DNA from 2 places in the Xanthomonas sp. SS genome. Region 1 is predicted to be linked to the other one. Evidence: predicted binding sites of a transcription regulator. Region 1 holds the regulator's gene; the other holds the start of a gene.
The links. The regulator FliA, encoded in region 1, starts transcription of late flagellar genes. The targets are predictions, from matches to a motif close to TAAAGTTTNNCNNNCNNNGGCCGATAA.
Positions count from the first base shown of each region.

Region 1 (8,670 bases):
CGGTCGGCCGCGGCCAGCGCGTTGATCATCAGCAGGCCCAGGGTCGGCGGGCAATCGAGCAGGATGTAGTCGTGCTGGCCGGCATGCCGTGCCATCGCCTGCTGCAGCGCCAGGCCCAGCCCGGGCTGGTTGGCGCTGCGCCGCTCCAGCGTGGCCAGCGCGGTCTGCCCGCAGACGTAGCTCAGGCGCTCGATGGCGCTGTCGCGGGCCAGTGCGGCCAGGTCGCTCGGCGGCGTGGCGAACAGGTCCAGCACGCCGCTCGGCGGCGGATCCTGCGGCACGTCGAAGGCGCGGGTCAGCGAGGCGTGCGGATCGAGATCCAGCATCAGCACGCGGTGGCCGAGCATGGCCAGGCCACGGCCCAGCGCCAGCGTGCTGGTGGTCTTGCCCACGCCACCCTTCTGGTTGGCAATCGCCCAGATGCGCATCAGTTCACTCCTTCAATGGCGGCAGGTACCGCGCGGGGCTGGCCGGCATGGCCGGCAGCCACCGCGGCGGCATGTAGCGGGGTCGCCGGCGCGGCGCCGGCGGTATTGGTCAATCGGTCTTGCGGCGACGGCGTGCCGGTGGCGGCGATGGGTGCCGCGGCGCTGCCGCTGTCGGGACCGCCGGCGTCGGCCAGGATCACCAGCACCACGCGGCGGTTGGCGTTGCGGCCGGCCTGGCTGTCGTTGTCGGCACGCGGGCGGAACTCGCCGTAGCCGATCATCGACAGCCGCGACGGTTGCAGGCCCTGGTCGGCGAACAGGTGCACCACGCTGGCCGCGCGCGCCGCCGACAATTCCCAGTTCGACGGGAACTGCAGGGTGGCGATCGGGCTGTTGTCGGTATAACCCTCCACGCGCACGCCGTTGGGCACCGGCACCAGCACCTGCGCCAGCTGCGCCAGGGTGGCGCGGGCGCTCTGGTCCAGCGACGCGGAGCCGGAGCCGAACAGGATGTCGCTGTTGATCTCCACTTCGATCCACAGCCCGGCGTGGCGCACGGTGATCAGCTTCTTCTGGATCAGCGGCGCCAACGCGGCGCCGAGCCGGTCGGCGATGCCGTCGAGCTGGCGTTGCGCGCGCCGCAGCTGGTCCTCGTCGCGCAGCGCGCTGGCCGAGCGCAGCGGCGAGGCCGAGGGCAGCCGGTTCGGGTCGGGCAGGGACAGCGCCGGGCTGGACTTGATCGGGGTCGGGCGCGCGCCGCCCTGGCCCTGCATCAGGTGATCGCCGACCTGCACCGGGCTCATCGTCCGCGGCGCGCCGCCGAAGGCGGTGCTCATCGCGTCGGCCATGACCCGGTACTTGGCCTCGTTGACCGTGGACAGCGCGTACATCACCACGAAGAAGGCGAGCAGCAACGTCATCAGATCGGCATAGGGGATGGCCCATGCCTCATGGTTGACGTGATCTTCGTGCTGACGCTTGCGGGCCATAGTGGTGGGTCAATGCAAGAAGCCGGCCAGCTTCGATTCGATGTTGCGCGGGTTCTCGCCCTGGGCGATGGCGATGAGCCCTTCGATGATCATTTCGCGCTCGCCGCTGCTGTGCTTGATCACGCTCTTGAGCTTGCTGGCCATCGGCAGGAACAGCAAATTGGCCGAGGCGATGCCGTAGATGGTGGCGGTGAACGCGGCGGCGATGCCGTGGCCGAGCTTGCTCGGGTCGGCGAGGTTCTTCATCACCGCGATCAGGCCCAGCACCGCGCCGATGATGCCCAGCGTCGGCGCATAGATGCCCATGCCTTCGAACACCTTGGCCGCGGCCAGGTCGCAGTGTTCCTGGCCGTCCAGGTCGATTTCCAGCATGTGCCGGATCGATTCCGGCTCCACCCCGTCGACCAGCATCTGCAAACCCTTGCGCACGAACGGGTCGGGCTGCTGCTGCACCTGGTTCTCCAGGCCGAGCAGGCCCTGGCGGCGGGCGATGTTGCTCCACTCCACGATCTGCTGCAGCAGCGCCTGGCGATCGCTGGCCGGCGGATGCAGGATCCACTTGGCGATCTGGAACGCGCGCCTGAACACCGCCGGCGGGGTATGCACCAGGATTGCGGCGACGGTGCCGACGATCACGATCACGAACGCGGCCGGCGACCACAGCGCGGAAACGCCGGCGCCCTTGAGGATGCTGCCGCCGACCAGCGAGGCGATCGCCAACAGCAAGCCAATGAGACTGAGTTTGTCCATGCAGGAAATATCGGCAGCGAGGGGAGGGACTTGATGGGGCGGCCGGGATTGGGAGTCGGGATTGGGGATTCGAGACGCCCGGCCGGTGGCGGTCGAGCCGCGGATCGGCGAGCGCGCGGCACCCTGTAGGAGCGGCTTCAGCCGCGACGCGTTACAGGTAAGGCGTCGCGGCTGAAGCCGCTCCTACAGGAAAGCGCGGCTGGCAACCGCCGTTGAACTTACCGGCAGGCCGATGACACTTTGGGTGTCGCATCGCCAGCCAGCGATCCGCACCGGGACAGCCTTCGAATCCCCAATCCCGGCCTTCGATCAGCTCTTCAACCCATCCACATCTAGGATCAACGCCAGCCGGCCATCGCCGATCAGGGTCGCGCCGGCGTAGCCAGGCAGGCCGCGCAGTGCGCGCGGCAGCGGCTTGATCACCACTTCCTCGCGGCCGCGGACCTGGTCTACGACCAGGCCCATGCGCGATTCGCCGGCCTGCAGCACCACCACGGTCAGCAGCGGCAGTTCCGGCGCTTCGATGTTCAACCAGTGGCGCAGGTCCACCAGCGGCAAGGTATGCGATTGCCGGTCGAGTACGGCGCGGCCGTCGAACCAGCCCAGCGCGCGGCGCGGCGCGTGCAGCACTTCCACCACGCGCGCCAGCGGCAGCGCATAGACGGTGTCGCCGGCCTGCACCAGCAGGGTCGGCAGGATCGCCAGGGTCAGCGGCACGCGGATCAGGAAGCGGCTGCCGCGGCCCAGTTCGGACTGGATCTGGATCTGCCCGCTGAGTTCGCGGATGCGCGACTGCACCACGTCCATGCCGACGCCGCGGCCGGAGATGTCGGTGACTTCGGACTTGGTCGAGAAACCGGGCAGGAACACCAGGTGCAGGCATTCCTCGGTGGTCAGGCGCGCGGCGGCTTCCGGATCGATCAGGCCCTTCTCGCGCGCCTTCTGCCGCAGGCGTTCGGGGTCGATGCCGGCGCCGTCGTCCTGCACTTCGATGCTGACGTAGTCGCCTTCCTGCTGCGCCGACAGGCGCACGTGGCCGCCGCGCGGCTTGCCGGTGGCTTCGCGCAGCGCCGGCGTCTCGATGCCGTGGTCGATCGCGTTGCGCACCAGGTGCACCAGCGGATCGGCCAGCGCCTCGACCAGGTTGCGGTCCAGTTCGGTGTCGGCGCCGATCAGTTCCAGGTCCACTTCCTTGTTCAGGGAGCGGGCGACGTCGCGCGCGACCTTGGGGAAGCGCGAGAACACCTTGCCGACCGGCTGCATGCGGGTGCGCATCACCGCCGATTGCAGGCGCGAGGTGGCGATGTCCAGGCTGCTGACCGCGCGGTCCAGTTCTTCGTCGCGCAGGCGCACGCGCAGGGTCTTGAGCCGGTTGCGCGACAGCACCAGTTCGCCGATCAGGTTGACGATCGCGTCCAGGCGCTTGGTGTCCACGCGCACGGTGTGTTCGGGTTCGGCGGCTTTGGCCGGCGCACCTGCGGGCTTGGCGCTCGGCGCCGGCCGCGGCGCGGCGGCCGGTACTGGCAGCGCGGCTGGCGCGGCGCCGCCGTGCAGCTGGTCGAGCAACGCTTCGAATTCGTCGTCGTCGATCATGTCGCTGTTGCCGCCTGCGGCGGGCAGCGGCGCGGCGACGGCGGCCTTGGCGCTGGGCGCGGCGGTTTCTTCGCCGCTGGTGGCGAACTGCGCGATCAGCTGCTGCGGCGCGCGCGGCGGTTCGCTGCCGCTGCCGAATGCGTCGAGCATCGACTGCAGGTAGTCCAGCGACTGCTGCGCGGCGTCGAAGTGCCGCGCCTGCAAGGTGGCCTGGCCGGCGCGGGCCTGGCCCAGGGTGTCCTCGGCGGCGTGGCACAGCTCGACCATGGCGTTGATCGCCAGAAAGCCGGCGCCGCCCTTGAGCGTGTGGAAACCGCGGAATACCGCGTTGAGCTGGTCGCTGTCCTCGGGCGCCTGCTCCAGCGACACCAACTGCTCGCCGAGCCGGTCCAGGATTTCCTGGGCCTCGATGATGAAGTCGGCAGCGATGTCGTCGGGGACGGCGCTCATGGCATTACAGTCCCAGTCCGGACAGCAGGTCGTCGGCGTCGTTCTGCGACACGCCGTGGCGGTCCAGTCCGGCCAGCGCCGGGCCGGCCAGGCTGCCATCGGGCTTCTTGTCTTCCTTCGGCGGCAGGCCGAGCGCGCCGAAGCCCTCGTGCACGCGGCGCACGATGGTCGCCACGCGGCGGATGATCTGCCCGGTCAGGTCCTGGAAGCTCTGCGCCAGGGCCATCTCGGTGAGGTTGTGGCGGATCTTGTCGAGGATCTCGCCCTGGTCGCCGGTCAGCCCGCCGGCGCGCAGCTGTTCGGCCAGCGCGCGGCATTCCTCGGCCAGGTCCAGGGTGCGGTGGCTGGCCTTCTCGGTCATCTCCACCACGTGGTCCAGGCGCGAGCAGGCGTCGTCCAGTTCGCCGGCTTCGCTGGGAATGACCGGCAGCTCGCCGAGCGCCTGGCCCAGGTCGCGCGCCAGCCGGCTCAGGCCCTGCATCATCGGCCGCGTGCGCCAGGCGGCGAGCGTGTCGATTTCCTTGCGCCAGGCGGTTTCGTCGCCGCGCTCCAGTGCGTCCAGCGCACCTTGCAGGCGTTCGATCAGGGCGCTGCGTTCGGCGGTGGCTTGCATCAGGCGGTCGCTCCCAGGCGTTCGAAGATCTTGCCCAGCTTCTCCTGCAACGTCTGCGCGGTGAACGGCTTGATGATGTAGCCGTTCACGCCGCACTGCGCCGCCTCGATGATCTGCTCGCGCTTGGCCTCGGCGGTCACCATCAGCACCGGCAGGTGCTTGAGCTTGTCGTCGGCACGGATGTTGCGCAGCAGGTCGATGCCGGTCATGCCGGGCATGTTCCAGTCGGTGACCACGAACTCGAACGGTGCCGAGCGCAGCGCAGCCAGCGCACTGTTGCCGTCTTCGGCCTCTGCAGTGTTGGTGAAGCCCAGATCGCCGAGCAGATTCTTGACGATGCGCCGCATCGTCGAGAAATCGTCCACGATCAAAATCCGCATGTTCTTGTTCACCGCTAACTCCCTTGGGTCTTATTCTTCGTCTTCCAGGCCGGCGTCTGCCGCTTCGAACGCTTTCAAGCGTCCGCGCAAGCGTACCGTGGCCTGGCCGTGGATCTGGCAGACGCGCGACTCGCTGACACCGAGCACCGCGCCGATTTCCTTCAAGTTCAATTCTTGTTCGTAGTACAGAGACAGTACCAGCTGCTCGCGCTCGGGCAGCAGCGCGATCGCCTTGCCCAGTTCGCGCCCGAACTCGCTGCGCTCGAGCATCTGCTGCGGATTGGGCCCGCCCTTGGCGATGGTGTCCAGCTCGCCGTGGTCTTCGACCCGCGATTCCAGGCTCAGCACCTGGCCGCGCGCGGCATCTTCCATCAATCGCAGGTATTCGGGAAGCGGCATGTCCATCGCGGCGGCCACTTCGTTGGCGGCGGCGGCGCGGCCGGTGCTCTGCTCGATCTTGCGGATCGCCGAGGCGGCGTCGCGGGCGCGGCGGTGCACCGAACGCGGCACCCAGTCGCCGCGGCGGATCTCATCGATCATCGAGCCGCGGATGCGGATCGAGGCGTAGGTCTCGAACGAGGCGCCCTGGTCGGCGTCGTAGCTGCGCGAGGCCTCGATCAGGCCGATCATGCCGGCCTGGATCAGGTCGTCGATCTCGACGCTGGCCGGCAGTCGCGCCGCCAGGTGGTGGGCGATGCGCCGCACCAGGTCCGAATGCTGGGCGATGTAGTCGTTGGAGCTGTTGCGCTGCACGGCGCGGTATTGGGCGGCGGCGTTCATGCGGCGACCCCCCGCTGGATGATCCGTTCGACGAAGAACTCGACGTTGCCGCGCGGCACGGTCGGCGCCTGCCAGCGCGAGGTGCGGCGGGCGATCTCGGCGATCGCCTGCGCCGACGGGCTGGACGGGTAGGCCTTGACCACCGGCTGCTGGCGCTGCACCGCCAGGCGCAGCCAGTCGTCCTGCGGCACGCAGCCCAGGTAATTCAGCGACACGTCGCCGAGGAACTTCTCGCACACCCGGCTCAGCTTGTCGTACAGCAGGCGGCCTTCGTTGAGGTCGCGGACCATGTTGGCCACGATCTGCACCCGGTCCACGCCGCGTTCGCGCGACAGCACCTTGATCAGCGCGTAGGCGTCGGTGATCGAGGCCGGTTCGTCGCAGACCACCACCACCGCGTCCTGCGCGGCCTGGCAGAAGGTCAGCACGCTGTCGGTGATGCCGGCGGCGGTGTCGATGATCATCACGTCCAGCTCGCGCTTGAGCTCGGAGAACACGTTGACCAGGCCGACGTGCTGGGCCGGCGGCAGCTCGGCCATGTGCCGGCGACCGGAGGCGGCGGGCACCACCATCAGCCCGTTGGGCATGTCGATCAGCACCTCTTCCAGGGTGCAGCGCCCGGCGACCAGGTCGGCCAGGGTGAATTTGGGGGTCAGCCCGAGCAGCACGTCGACGTTGGCCAGGCCAAGGTCGGCGTCCAGCAGCAGGGTGCGCTTGCCCATGTCGGCCAGCGCCATCGACAGGTTGACCGAGATGTTGGTCTTGCCGACGCCGCCCTTGCCGCCGGTCACGGCGATCGTGCGCACCGGGCCCAGCGGTTCGCTGCGCGTTGCCGACAGGGGGAAGGCATTGGTCAGATTGGCGTAATCACGCGACGGCATGGTTCTGCTCCGGAGTACAGGGCTTATCGGCAGCGCGCCGCAAATCTTCAAGGCGCAATACCAGGCTGGCGGCGTTGGCGCGGTGCAGGTCGTCCGGCACGCGCTGACCATCGGTCACCCAGGTGATGGGAAGCCGGTGGTCCGCGACCACCGACAGGGCACTGCCAAACCGCCCGGTTTCGTCAAGCTTGGTCAAGATCACCCCCTGCGGATCGGCGCCGGCAAACCGGCGCACCACCTCGTCCAGGTCGGAGAAATGAGCGTTGGCAGGGAGTACTAGCAAGGACCGGACCACTCGCGAGGCGCGCAGCCAGTGCAGCTGTGCGGCCAGGGCGCGGTCGCGCTGGCCCATGCCGGCGGTGTCGATCAGCACCAGCTTGTAGTCGCGCAGGCGCTCCAGCAGCTGCTGCAGGGCGGCGTCGCTGTCGGCCTCGTGCACGGCGATGCCGAGCTGGCGGCCGTAGCTGTGCAGCTGTTCGCGGCCGCCGACGCGGATGGTGTCGGTGGTGACCAGGGCCACGTCGCGGGCGGCGTGGCGCTCCAGGAAGCGCGAGGCCAGCTTGGCGATGGTGGTGGTCTTGCCGGCGCCGGTGGGGCCGATCAGGGCGATCACGCCGCCTTCCTCGATCGGATCCAGCGGGGCGATCGGCAGGCGCTTGGACAGCAGCCCCAGCATCAGCCCGCGGCCGCGGTGCAGTTCCAGGTCGGCGGGGATCTGCATCACCACGTCGCGGGTCAGGCCGCTGTCGAAGCCGTAGTCGTCCATCAGCTCCAGCGCCTGGGCGCGCACCGGCGAGCCGCGCAGGCGTTCGTCGGTGAGCCGGTTCATCTCGCGCTCGATCATCTGCCGCATCAGCGCCAGTTCGTCGCGCAGCTGAGTCAATTGTTCGTCGTTCTGCGCGACGGGGAAGCTGGCCACCGGCGCCAGCGTCGGCGGCGCCGGGATCCCGGCGCTGGCCGCAGGCGCGGCGGCCGGCAGCGGCACGACGTTCGCGGCGCTAGTCGCGGCGGCCGGGGTCAGCGACACGGCGGCGATGTCTTCCAGCCAGGCCGGCACCTCGGCGGCGATCGCGGCGGCGCTGGCGGCGGCGGCCGGGGCGGCCGGGGCGGCGAACGGGCTGGGCATCGGCACGCTGATCGGTGCGTTGCGGAACACGTCCTCGGAATGCGGAATTCGGCGAAGGGGGCGTCGGCGGGGACCGGGCAGGGGCCCGCGGCGCGGCGGCGGGACGGCTCGGCGCCGGCGCAGTGCCGGCCGGCATCGCCGAGGCGGCGATCGCGGCGGGCTGGGTCAGCGGCCGCGCCGGTGCGGCCTGCGCCACTGTCGCGGTGCTGCCGGCGTTGGCCATGGCGGCGGCCGGGGCACGGCGCTCGCTGATCGCGGCCATCATCGCCATCGCCGGGTTGGCGGCGGCCTTGGCCGCACGCGGCGCCGGATTGGCGGCCGACACCTGCAGCCGCGGCGCCGCCTCTTCCGGACGCGCCGCGTCCAGCGCCTGCTGCACCAGGGCTTCGTCGTAGTTGCTGGCGGCGACGATCTCGATGCCTTCGTCGGTGCGCCGGTTGGACAGGATCACCGCATCCGGACCGTGCTCGTCGCGGACCATGCGGAACGCGGTGCGCATGTCGGGGGCTACGAAGCGTTTGATCTTCATGGGTGGACGCCGGGATTCGGGAGTGGGGATTGGGGATTGGTCGCGGATGCCGCCGTTACGTGGCTGGTATCCGGTCGCCTTGCTCTGGTTGTCTTCGATCGTTTCACTGCTGTCTCTCTCCGCTCGCGGGGTCCGCTGTTGCGAATCCCGT
Region 1 covers NZ_CP051190.1:2,668,748-2,677,417, reverse strand. The annotation lists gene HEP74_RS11115 (ParA family protein) at 1-428, opposite strand, end outside; gene motD (flagellar motor protein MotD) at 428-1,417, opposite strand; gene HEP74_RS11105 (flagellar motor protein) at 1,427-2,167, opposite strand; gene HEP74_RS11100 (chemotaxis protein CheA) at 2,477-4,210, opposite strand; gene HEP74_RS11095 (protein phosphatase CheZ) at 4,215-4,823, opposite strand; gene cheY (chemotaxis response regulator CheY) at 4,823-5,215, opposite strand; gene HEP74_RS11085 (RNA polymerase sigma factor FliA) at 5,234-5,983, opposite strand; gene HEP74_RS11080 (MinD/ParA family ATP-binding protein) at 5,980-6,864, opposite strand; partial or broken gene flhF (flagellar biosynthesis GTPase FlhF) at 6,851-8,519, opposite strand.

Region 2 (8,670 bases), 2.5 Mb from region 1:
CCAAGTACCTGCCCTCGCTGCCGCGCGCGCCGGCGCGGGTGCGGCTGAAGGTGATGTCCTCGCAATGGGGTTCGCTGGCGCCGGACGGCTCGATGGCGCTGGATCTGGCGCTGGTGCTGGGCCAGCCCTCGGCGTTCGAGTACGTGCTGGTCCACGAGCTGTGCCATCTGCTGCAGGCCAACCACTCGCCGGCGTTCTGGCGCGAGGTGGAAGCGCGGTTCCCGGCCTGGCGGGCCGAGCGCGACTATTTCCACGCGCACGGTCGGCGCCTGAAGGCGCAACTGCGGCGGCTGTTGAGCTAGGGCATCGCGCGCGCCGTTGTTGCGCCCACGAGGCAAGGAAACGCAGGAAAGCATGGAGGCTGTTTCAGCCCGAACGATGGCGTAGCGCCGGGCGACGACCTGCCGGCCGCGATGCACCGCGTGCCCAACGACGGCAAGCCGGCCATGCCTGGACCCATGAGAGCGGCCCTGCAAGTTGGGCCTGTCAGGCCGGCAGCCAGCGTAGTGCGACACGGCCGCCCGGCGCGCAGTCGCAGCGCGCCGGGCGAATCCGGCGGCGTCTTCGGGAAGGGATCGCGCGCATCGAGGCGCGCAGCGCCGCGGCGATGGACAGATCGGAGAAAACGGAAGGACGGCGGGTTTCGCCTCAGCGCTGCGGAAGAAGAACTCCATGCGCAGCGCCCGGCAGGCCCCCTCTCCCCGCCTACCTCACACCTGGCGCGACCTCCGGCGCCAGCGAACGATACGGTCCGAGCGGCGCTACGCCGGCATGTCAGGACGCCGGGATCGGGCCGCGTACGCAAGACGTATCGCGTCTATGCCTGTTTTGTCGGCAGGCGTGGCGGGAACTTAAGCGAAATTTTTTCTACACACAAGCTTCACAAGCGTTGTGTAGGCGCCGCATTCAGCCGCCGGCCCAGGTAAGGCCGATCCACTGCGCCACGCGAGCGGGAGCGCCCCTGCAACGGCCCCCCGCCCACGCGCTATGCCCACCCGCTCAGCCGCCGACGGCGAGGGCGAGCCCGGCAGGCACTGACACCGGCGCAGCGGCCACCGGCCGCCGTTCCGGCACCGCCGGCTGCAGCCGGAACACCGCCACCGCCGCGGCCAGCGTGCCGGCCTGCTGTTCCAGCGCATGCGAGGCCGCGGTGGCCTGCTCCACCAGCACCAGGTTCTGCTGCGTGCTGCGGTCCATCTGCGCCATCGCCTGGCCGACCTGCTCGATGCCGGCCGACTGCGCCTGCGAGGCCACCGCGATTCCGGCCACGACGTCGTTGACCTCGCGCACCGAGGCCAGCACCCGGCCCATGGTCTGGCCGGCGCCGTGGACCTGCGCCGAGGCCACCGCGACCTGGGACAGGGAGGCTTCGATCAGCGTCTTGATCTCTTTCGCCGCGCCGGCCGAGCGCTGCGCCAGCGCGCGTACCTCGCTGGCGACGACGGCGAAGCCGCGCCCCTGCTCGCCGGCACGCGCCGCCTCCACCGCCGCGTTCAGGGCCAGGATGTTGGTCTGGAACGCGATGCTGTCGATCACCGCGATGATCTCGCCGATCTTGCGCGACGAGCCCTGCACGCCCTGCATCGCCGCCACCGCTTCGTCGATCGCCGCGCCGCCCTGGCGCGCGACCGACGCCGCGACGGTCGCCAGCTGGTTGGCCTGGTCCGCGTGCGCGGCGTTCTGTTTGACCGTCTCGGTCAGTTGCGCCGCCGATGCCGCGGTGCGCTCCAGCGCGCCGGCCTGCTCGGCGCTGCGGCGCGACAGGTCCTGATGCCCGCCGGCGATGGCGCCGGCCTCGCTGTCGATCGCCGCCGCCGCCTGCTGGATGCCGGCCACGATCCCCGCCAGCTGGTCGGCGGTGGCGTTGGCGTCGTCGCGCATGCCCGCGAACACGCCATGGAATTCGCCGTGCATGCGCACGCCCAGGTCGCCGCAGGCGATCGCGCGCAGCAGCGTCGACAGCGCGCCGAGGTTGCCGTCCACGGTCGCCATCAGCTGGTTCAGGCTTTCCAGCATGGTGCGGAAATCGTGCTGGTGGCGGCCGACGTCGCCGCGCGCGCTGAAATCGCCGGCCGCCGCGGCCGCCGCCAGGTGCCAGATGTCGCGGTTGAGCGCGCCGAGGTTGGCCTTGATCGCGTCCATGGTGTCGGAGATCGCCGCCTGCTCGCCGGGCAGGCGCGGCATGTCCTCGCTGAGGTCGCCGATGGCGTAGCGCTGCATCAACGCGACCGTGGACTGCACCGTGCCCACGTGCAGATCGACCAGCGCATTGGCATCGTGCAGCAGTTGCCCGTATTCGCCCGGGAACCCTGCCGCGTCGCTGCGGTGCGCGACCGCGCCGGCGGCGTGGCGCTGCGCCATCTGCCGTTGCTCGGCGAGCACCGCGCGCAACTGCGCCTGCATGGTCTGCATGCTGCGCAGCAGCTCGGCGGCCTCGTCGTTGCCGTGCACCGGCAGCGGTGCGTCGAGCCGACCGGCGGCGATCGCCGCGGCGATCCGCGTGCCTTCGCGCAGCGGCCGCACCAGGCTCTGGGTGATGCACCAGCCCAGCCAGGTGCTGACCGCCAGCAGCAGGCCGCCGCCGATCAGCAGCATCCAGCGCGCGCGGTCCATCGTCGTCACCGCATCGGCATACGCCTGGTCGCTGAGCGAGCGCAGGTGCGTGGCATTGCGCTGGATCGCCTGCTGCCAGTTCGCCAGCAACGGCTGCAGCGTGTACAGGTGCAGGGTCTGCGCGTCCAGGTTCTGGTTGTCGGCGGCCAGCGCCAGCACCTGGGTCTGGAACGGCTGCACCTGGACATAGGCCTGGTCGATCGCGGCGCGGCGCTGCGCGCCGGTGCGGTCGGCCGGATCCAGGCGCATCGCGAACAGCTTGCGGCGCACCTGCGCGTAGTCGCGCGCGGCCTGGTCGATCGCGCGCACGATCTCGCGCTTCTCGTCGGGGTTGGTCAGGATCACATCGTTGAGCAGGCCGATTTCCAGCCGCGCCTGGGCGGTGACCATGGCATCGGACAGCCGGATCTTCTCCATCTTGTCCAGGCTGATGTCGTCGAGCTGGCGGCGCGCCATGGCCATCGAGGCCAGGCTGGCGACGATCAGTGCGCCGCAGAGCAGCAGCAGGGCTGCGAAGGCGAAGGTCAGTCGGGGACCGACGGGATAACGGCGAAGGAGACGGATCATCGGGGCGGGGAAGGTTCGGGCGCAATTGCCCACGCGTACCCTGGCCACCAAGCTTTACCGAAACGCGACCGGCCTACGACAACATGACGAACTGTGACGCCGGGTGGATCGCAACCGCGGCGTGCCGCGCGTCCCAGGCATTTATCGGCGGCAATGCCGGGAACTTGAGCAGGCGCTGGCGCCGTTCGTGCACGCGTTGACGTTCGAGGGCGTGTGCTGGACGTGCGACGGCGTCGGTTCGGGCGAGCGGCGCAGCGTCCCACTGCGGCGGTCGCACGATGCCGCGATGGCAGGGCGGCGCAACAGCGCCGGCCGGCGGCTCAGAAGAAGTCGTGCAACAGCGCCGCCACCGCGGCCGGCTGCTCCATGTGCAGGTGATGGGTGCCGGGCAGCACGTGCACGCGGCCATGGCGCAACCGCGCCGCACGTTCGTTGCGCAACGGCTCGGGGAAATACGGCTGCGCCGGGTCGGCGTAGATCACCCGCGCGGGGCAGTCGATGCCGGCCAGCAGCGCCTGCACCTGCGCCTCGCTCAGCCGCACCGCGGTGGGCAGGGTCAGGCGCCGGTCGCTGCGCCACACGTAGCCGCCCTCCACCGCCTCGACCCCGCGCTCCACCAGCAGTCGCGCCGCCGGCTCGCTGAGCTGGTTGGCCAACATCCGCGCGCGCACCGGCGCGGCCAGGTCGGGGAACACGCGCAGCGGCGAGGCGCTGGCGTTGGCGCGGCGGGTCGCGGCGACGCTGTCGCGCAGGCGTTCCAGGGTGCCCTCCACGGTCTCGGCCAGGCCGCCGAGCATTTCGATCGCGACCAGCTTCTCGATGCGCTGCGGCGCCGCCGCGGCCAGGGTGCTGGCGATCGCCGCGCCCATCGAATGGCCGATCACCGCGAAGCGCTCCCAGCCCAGCGCGTCGGCCGCGTCCAGCAGCGGATGCAGCGCGCCGGTCAGCAGATAGTCGGCGCCGGCCGGCAACGGTTCGCTGTGGCCGTGGCCGGGCAGGTCCAGCATCACCAGGTCCAGCTGCGGCAGCTGCGCGCTCAGCGGCACGAAGCTGGCGGCGTTGTCCAGCCAGCCATGCACCGCCAGCACCTTGGGCCCGTGCGGATCGCCGCTGCGCAGACCGGCCAGCGTGCCTACCCGCGACGGGCAGGCGAAGGTGCGCAGCGTCATGCGGCGCGGGCGGCCAGCTGCGCCAGCGCGCGCGCGTGCGCCGGGGCGTCGTTGAGGCAGGGGATGTAGCGCACCTGCATGCCGCGCGCGGCGCAGGTCTCGACGAAGCCCATCGCCACTTCTTCCAGCGTCTCCAGGCAGTCGGTAGCGAAGCCCGGGCAGATCACGTCGACCCGCTTGGTGCCCTGCTCGGCCAGCTGCCACAGGCTCGGCTCCGCATACGGCTGCAGCCAGCGCTCGGCGCCGAAGCGCGACTGGTAGCCGAGCTGCCATTCGTTGGCGCCCAGGCCCAGCGCCGCGGCAATCGCCTGCGCGCTGGCCTCGCAGCGTTGCGGATACGGGTCGCCGTTGTTGGCCACGCGCTGCGGCAGGCCATGGAAGGAGAAGAACAGGGTCTCGCCGCGGCCGTGCTGCGCCCAGTGCGCGCGCACGCTGTCGGCCACCGCCTCGACCCAGGCCGGGTCGGTCGGATAGTCCTCGATCAGGGTCACCGGCAGCTGCGGATTGCGCGCCTGCCAGGCCTGCACCACGTCCTCGATCGAGGCGGTGGTGGTGGTCGAATACTGCGGGTACAGCGGCAGCACCACGATCCGGCCCACGCCGCCGTCGCGCAGCGCGTCCAGTGCCGGCGCCAGCGCCGGGGTGCCGTAGCGCATCGCCCAGGCCACGCGGTGCCCGGGCAGTTCGCGCTGCATGCCCTCGGTCAGGCGCCGGGTGTACACCGCCAGCGGCGAGCCTTCCGGCAGCCACACCAGCGCGTACTTCTCCGCCGAACGCGGCGAGCGCCGCGGCAGGATCACCCAGTTCAGCAGCGGCCACCAGAACAGCTTGGGGATGGCGACCACGCGTTTGTCGCCGAGGAATTCGGCCAGGTAACGGGCGACCGCAGGCGCGGTCGGCGCCTCGGGCGTGCCTAGATTCACCACCAGCACGGCGGTCTCGGGTGCGTCGCTCATCCACGCATTGTGGCAGAGGCGCCCGCCCCGCGCGCCGCGATCGTGTCTATCGCAACGATCGATGCGCCCGCGCAGCGCCGCGCGCACTCATTGCCGATTCATTGCGCTGTGACTAAGTTCAAGGACTTGCAGTATCTTGCTGCGGACCTATTTCGGAAGCCCGCCATGCCCCGCCTGCCGCGCCTCGCCCTGTTGTTGAGTACCACGCTGTTCGTCGGCCACGCCGTGGCCGGCCCGGAAGAAGACGAGCGCGCCCGCAACGCGCTGCGCGTGCTGAGCGACATCCAGGAGATCCCGGAGCAATCCATTCCCGACAAGCTGCTCGACGAGGGCCGCGCGATCGTGGTGATCCCGGACACGCTCAAGGCCGGCCTGGTCATCGGCGGCCGCCGCGGCCACGGCCTGATGTCGGTCAAGCGCCCCGACGGCACCTGGTCCAACCCGGTGTTCGTCAAGCTCACCGGCGGCAGCATCGGCTTCCAGGTCGGCGTGCAGTCCTCCGACGTGGTGCTGGTGTTCCGCAACGACCGCAGCCTGGACAACATCGTCAACGGCAAGTTCACCCTCGGCGCCGATGCCGGCGTGGCCGCCGGCCCGGTCGGGCGCAATGCGTCGGCCGCCACCGACGGCCAGCTCAAGGCCGAGATCTGGTCGTGGTCGCGCGCGCGCGGCCTGTTCGCCGGCGTGGCGCTGGACGGCGCGGCGCTGCAGATCGACGATGCCGCCGACCTCAACGTGTACGGCAGCAACACCACCCCGCGCATGATCTTCGAAGGCCGCACCACCGGCCTGCCGTCCAACGACGTGGTCGCGTTCCGCGACAAGCTCGAGGAAGCGACCTACGCCGCGCGGCAGAACCGCGGCACCGACAGCGCCGGACGCACCGCCACGCCGCCGCCGCCGCGGCCGCAAGCGTCGGCGCAGGCCGCACCGCCGCCGGTCGCCGAACCGGCCGCCGCCGACGGCGCCAGCACCGCGCCGTTGCACGCCCCGCCGCAGACACCGCCGCAGCAGGGCTTCCAGCCTGTGTCCGAAGGCGAGATCCGCACCGAGTCGCTGGACGGCAACCACTAGAATCCGCGGCACCGCGTGCGGCACTGAACGCACCGCGGCGCGGTGCGTTATCCTCTTTATTCCTTACGACTTCTCTGCGAGCGGATCATGGGCGGTTTTAGCATCTGGCACTGGCTTGTCGTGCTGGTGATCGTGCTGCTGGTGTTCGGCACCAAGCGGCTGACCAGCGGCGCCAAGGATCTGGGCAGTGCGGTCAAGGAATTCAAGAAAGGCATGCGCGACGAGGACAAACCCGCCGGCCAGCTCGGCGACGAGTCGCGCAGCAGCGAGCAGTCCCGCGAGACCCAGGCCGAGCGCGACCGCGACGCGCGCTGAATAGGACGCTGTCGGCGTGTTCGATATCGGATTCAGCGAACTGCTGCTGATCGCAGTGGTGGCGCTGGTGGTGCTCGGCCCGGAACGCCTGCCCAAGGCAGCGCGCTTCGCCGGCCTGTGGGTGCGCCGCGCGCGCGCGCAGTGGGACTCGGTGAAGCAGGAACTGGAACGCGAACTGGAAGCCGAGGAACTCAAGCGCAGCCTGCAGGACGTGCAGGCCTCGCTGCGCCAGGCCGAATCGCAGCTGCGCGACAGCGGCCAGCAGTTGCAGCGCGAGACCGACGCGCTGCGCCGGGAGATCGACCCGACCGGACCGGAACCGCTGGCCGAGGCCGCGCCTGCGGCCAGCGAGCCGCAGCCGACGGCGCCAGCGCCGGAAGCGTTGCCGTCGTCGGGCGCTCCCGCCGCTGCCCCAGCGGTGCCGGCTACCGCGCCAGCGGCTCCAGCCGCGCATGCGCATCCGCACGCAGCAAGCGACGCACCGCCGCCCGCCGCGCACGAGTCGGCCCCCACACCGCCGGCGCCTGGCGCCGCACCGCTCAGCGGCGACCCTGAGGTGCCGCGATGAATCCGGAAGCCGAAAGCAGCCTGATCGAGCATCTGGTCGAATTGCGCGCGCGCCTGGTGCGCGCGCTGATCGGCCTGGGCGTGGTGGTGCTGGCGCTGCTGCCCTTCTCCAAGCCCATCTACACCTGGCTGGCCGCGCCGATGCTGGCGCAGCTGCCGATCGGGCAGAGCGTGATCGCCACCCACCCGGCCGGCGCGGTGTTCGCCCCGCTCAAGCTGACCTTCTTCGTAGGCGTGTTCATCGCCGTGCCGTGGCTGCTGTACCAGGCCTGGGCGTTCGTCGCCCCGGGCCTGTACCAGCGCGAGAAGCGCCTGGCGCTGCCGCTGCTGGCCTCGGCGGTGCTGCTGTTCTACGTGGGCTGCGCCTTCGCCTATTTCCTGGTGCTGCCGGCGGTGTTCCACTTCCTGACCACGTTCAAGCCGGACATCATCCAGCTCACCCCGGACGCCGGTGCCTACCTGGATTTCGTGCTGGCGATCTTCTTCGCCTTCGGCGCCAGCTTCGAGCTGCCGGTAGCGCTGGTGATCCTGGCGTTGCTGGGCTGGGTCACCCCGCAGCAGCTGCGCGAAGGCCGCGGTTATGCGGTGGTCGGCATCTTCGTGCTGGCGGCGGTGCTGACCCCGCCGGACGTGGTCTCGCAGCTGATGCTGGCGATCCCGATGTGCCTGCTGTACGAGATCGGCATCATTGCGGCTAGTGCGGTAACCAAGAAGCCGTCTGAAGCCGAGATTCGGGATTAGGGATTGGGGATTCGCAAAGGCCGGGGCAGCCGCGCCTTCGCCATGTAGCGCGGCTCCAGGAACCTCAGGCTTCGTCAATAGCGGCAATCCGCGAAGCCGAAAGCGTCGGAGCTGAAGCCTCTCCTACAGATGCGACGGCCTGGCAAGGCTAGAGCTCTGCAAAAGCGACGACAGGGAAACCGTCAGCTGCCGCTTTTACGAATCCCCAATCCCGACTCCCCAATCCCGGCCTTCAATCAAGCTGCAAACACATTGGAAGGCGGCGGCGGCACCGCCGGCGCGGCGTCGCCGCTGTGCACGAACATCTGCTTCCAGGCCGCGTAGACCGCGCCGGCCAGCGCCGGCATCGCCAGCGCCATCAGCAGCAATTGCGCGACCAGGGCGGCGATGGTCGGCCCGGCCAGCGCCTGCACCAGCAGGATCACCAGGACCAGGGCGAAATACAGCGCGAACATCGCGATGAAGGCGAGGATGAAGAACACCAGCATCGCCGGCAGGTTGTGCAGGCAGGCGCGCAGGCTGTTGCGCATCGCCGCCAGGCCGCCGCGACCGTCGAACATCACCTGCGGGGCGAGCACGAACAGGGTCAGCGTCACCGCCACGAAGCCGACGAACACCATCAGCAGCCACAGCAGGATGCGCATCGCCGGCAGCGTGGCCACCAGCTG
Region 2 covers NZ_CP051190.1:5,128,962-5,137,631, forward strand. The annotation lists gene HEP74_RS21515 (YgjP family zinc-dependent metalloprotease) at 1-302, shown strand, start outside; gene HEP74_RS21520 (methyl-accepting chemotaxis protein) at 1,000-3,180, opposite strand; gene HEP74_RS21525 (alpha/beta fold hydrolase) at 3,501-4,349, opposite strand; gene hemH (ferrochelatase) at 4,346-5,305, opposite strand; gene HEP74_RS21535 (lipid-binding SYLF domain-containing protein) at 5,471-6,379, shown strand; gene tatA (Sec-independent protein translocase subunit TatA) at 6,467-6,694, shown strand; gene tatB (Sec-independent protein translocase protein TatB) at 6,711-7,262, shown strand; gene tatC (twin-arginine translocase subunit TatC) at 7,259-8,002, shown strand; gene HEP74_RS21555 (BPSS1780 family membrane protein) at 8,239-8,670, opposite strand, start outside.
Region 2: a site for FliA is predicted at 3,322-3,348, ahead of HEP74_RS21520 (methyl-accepting chemotaxis protein). Genes of this name have one in related genera too.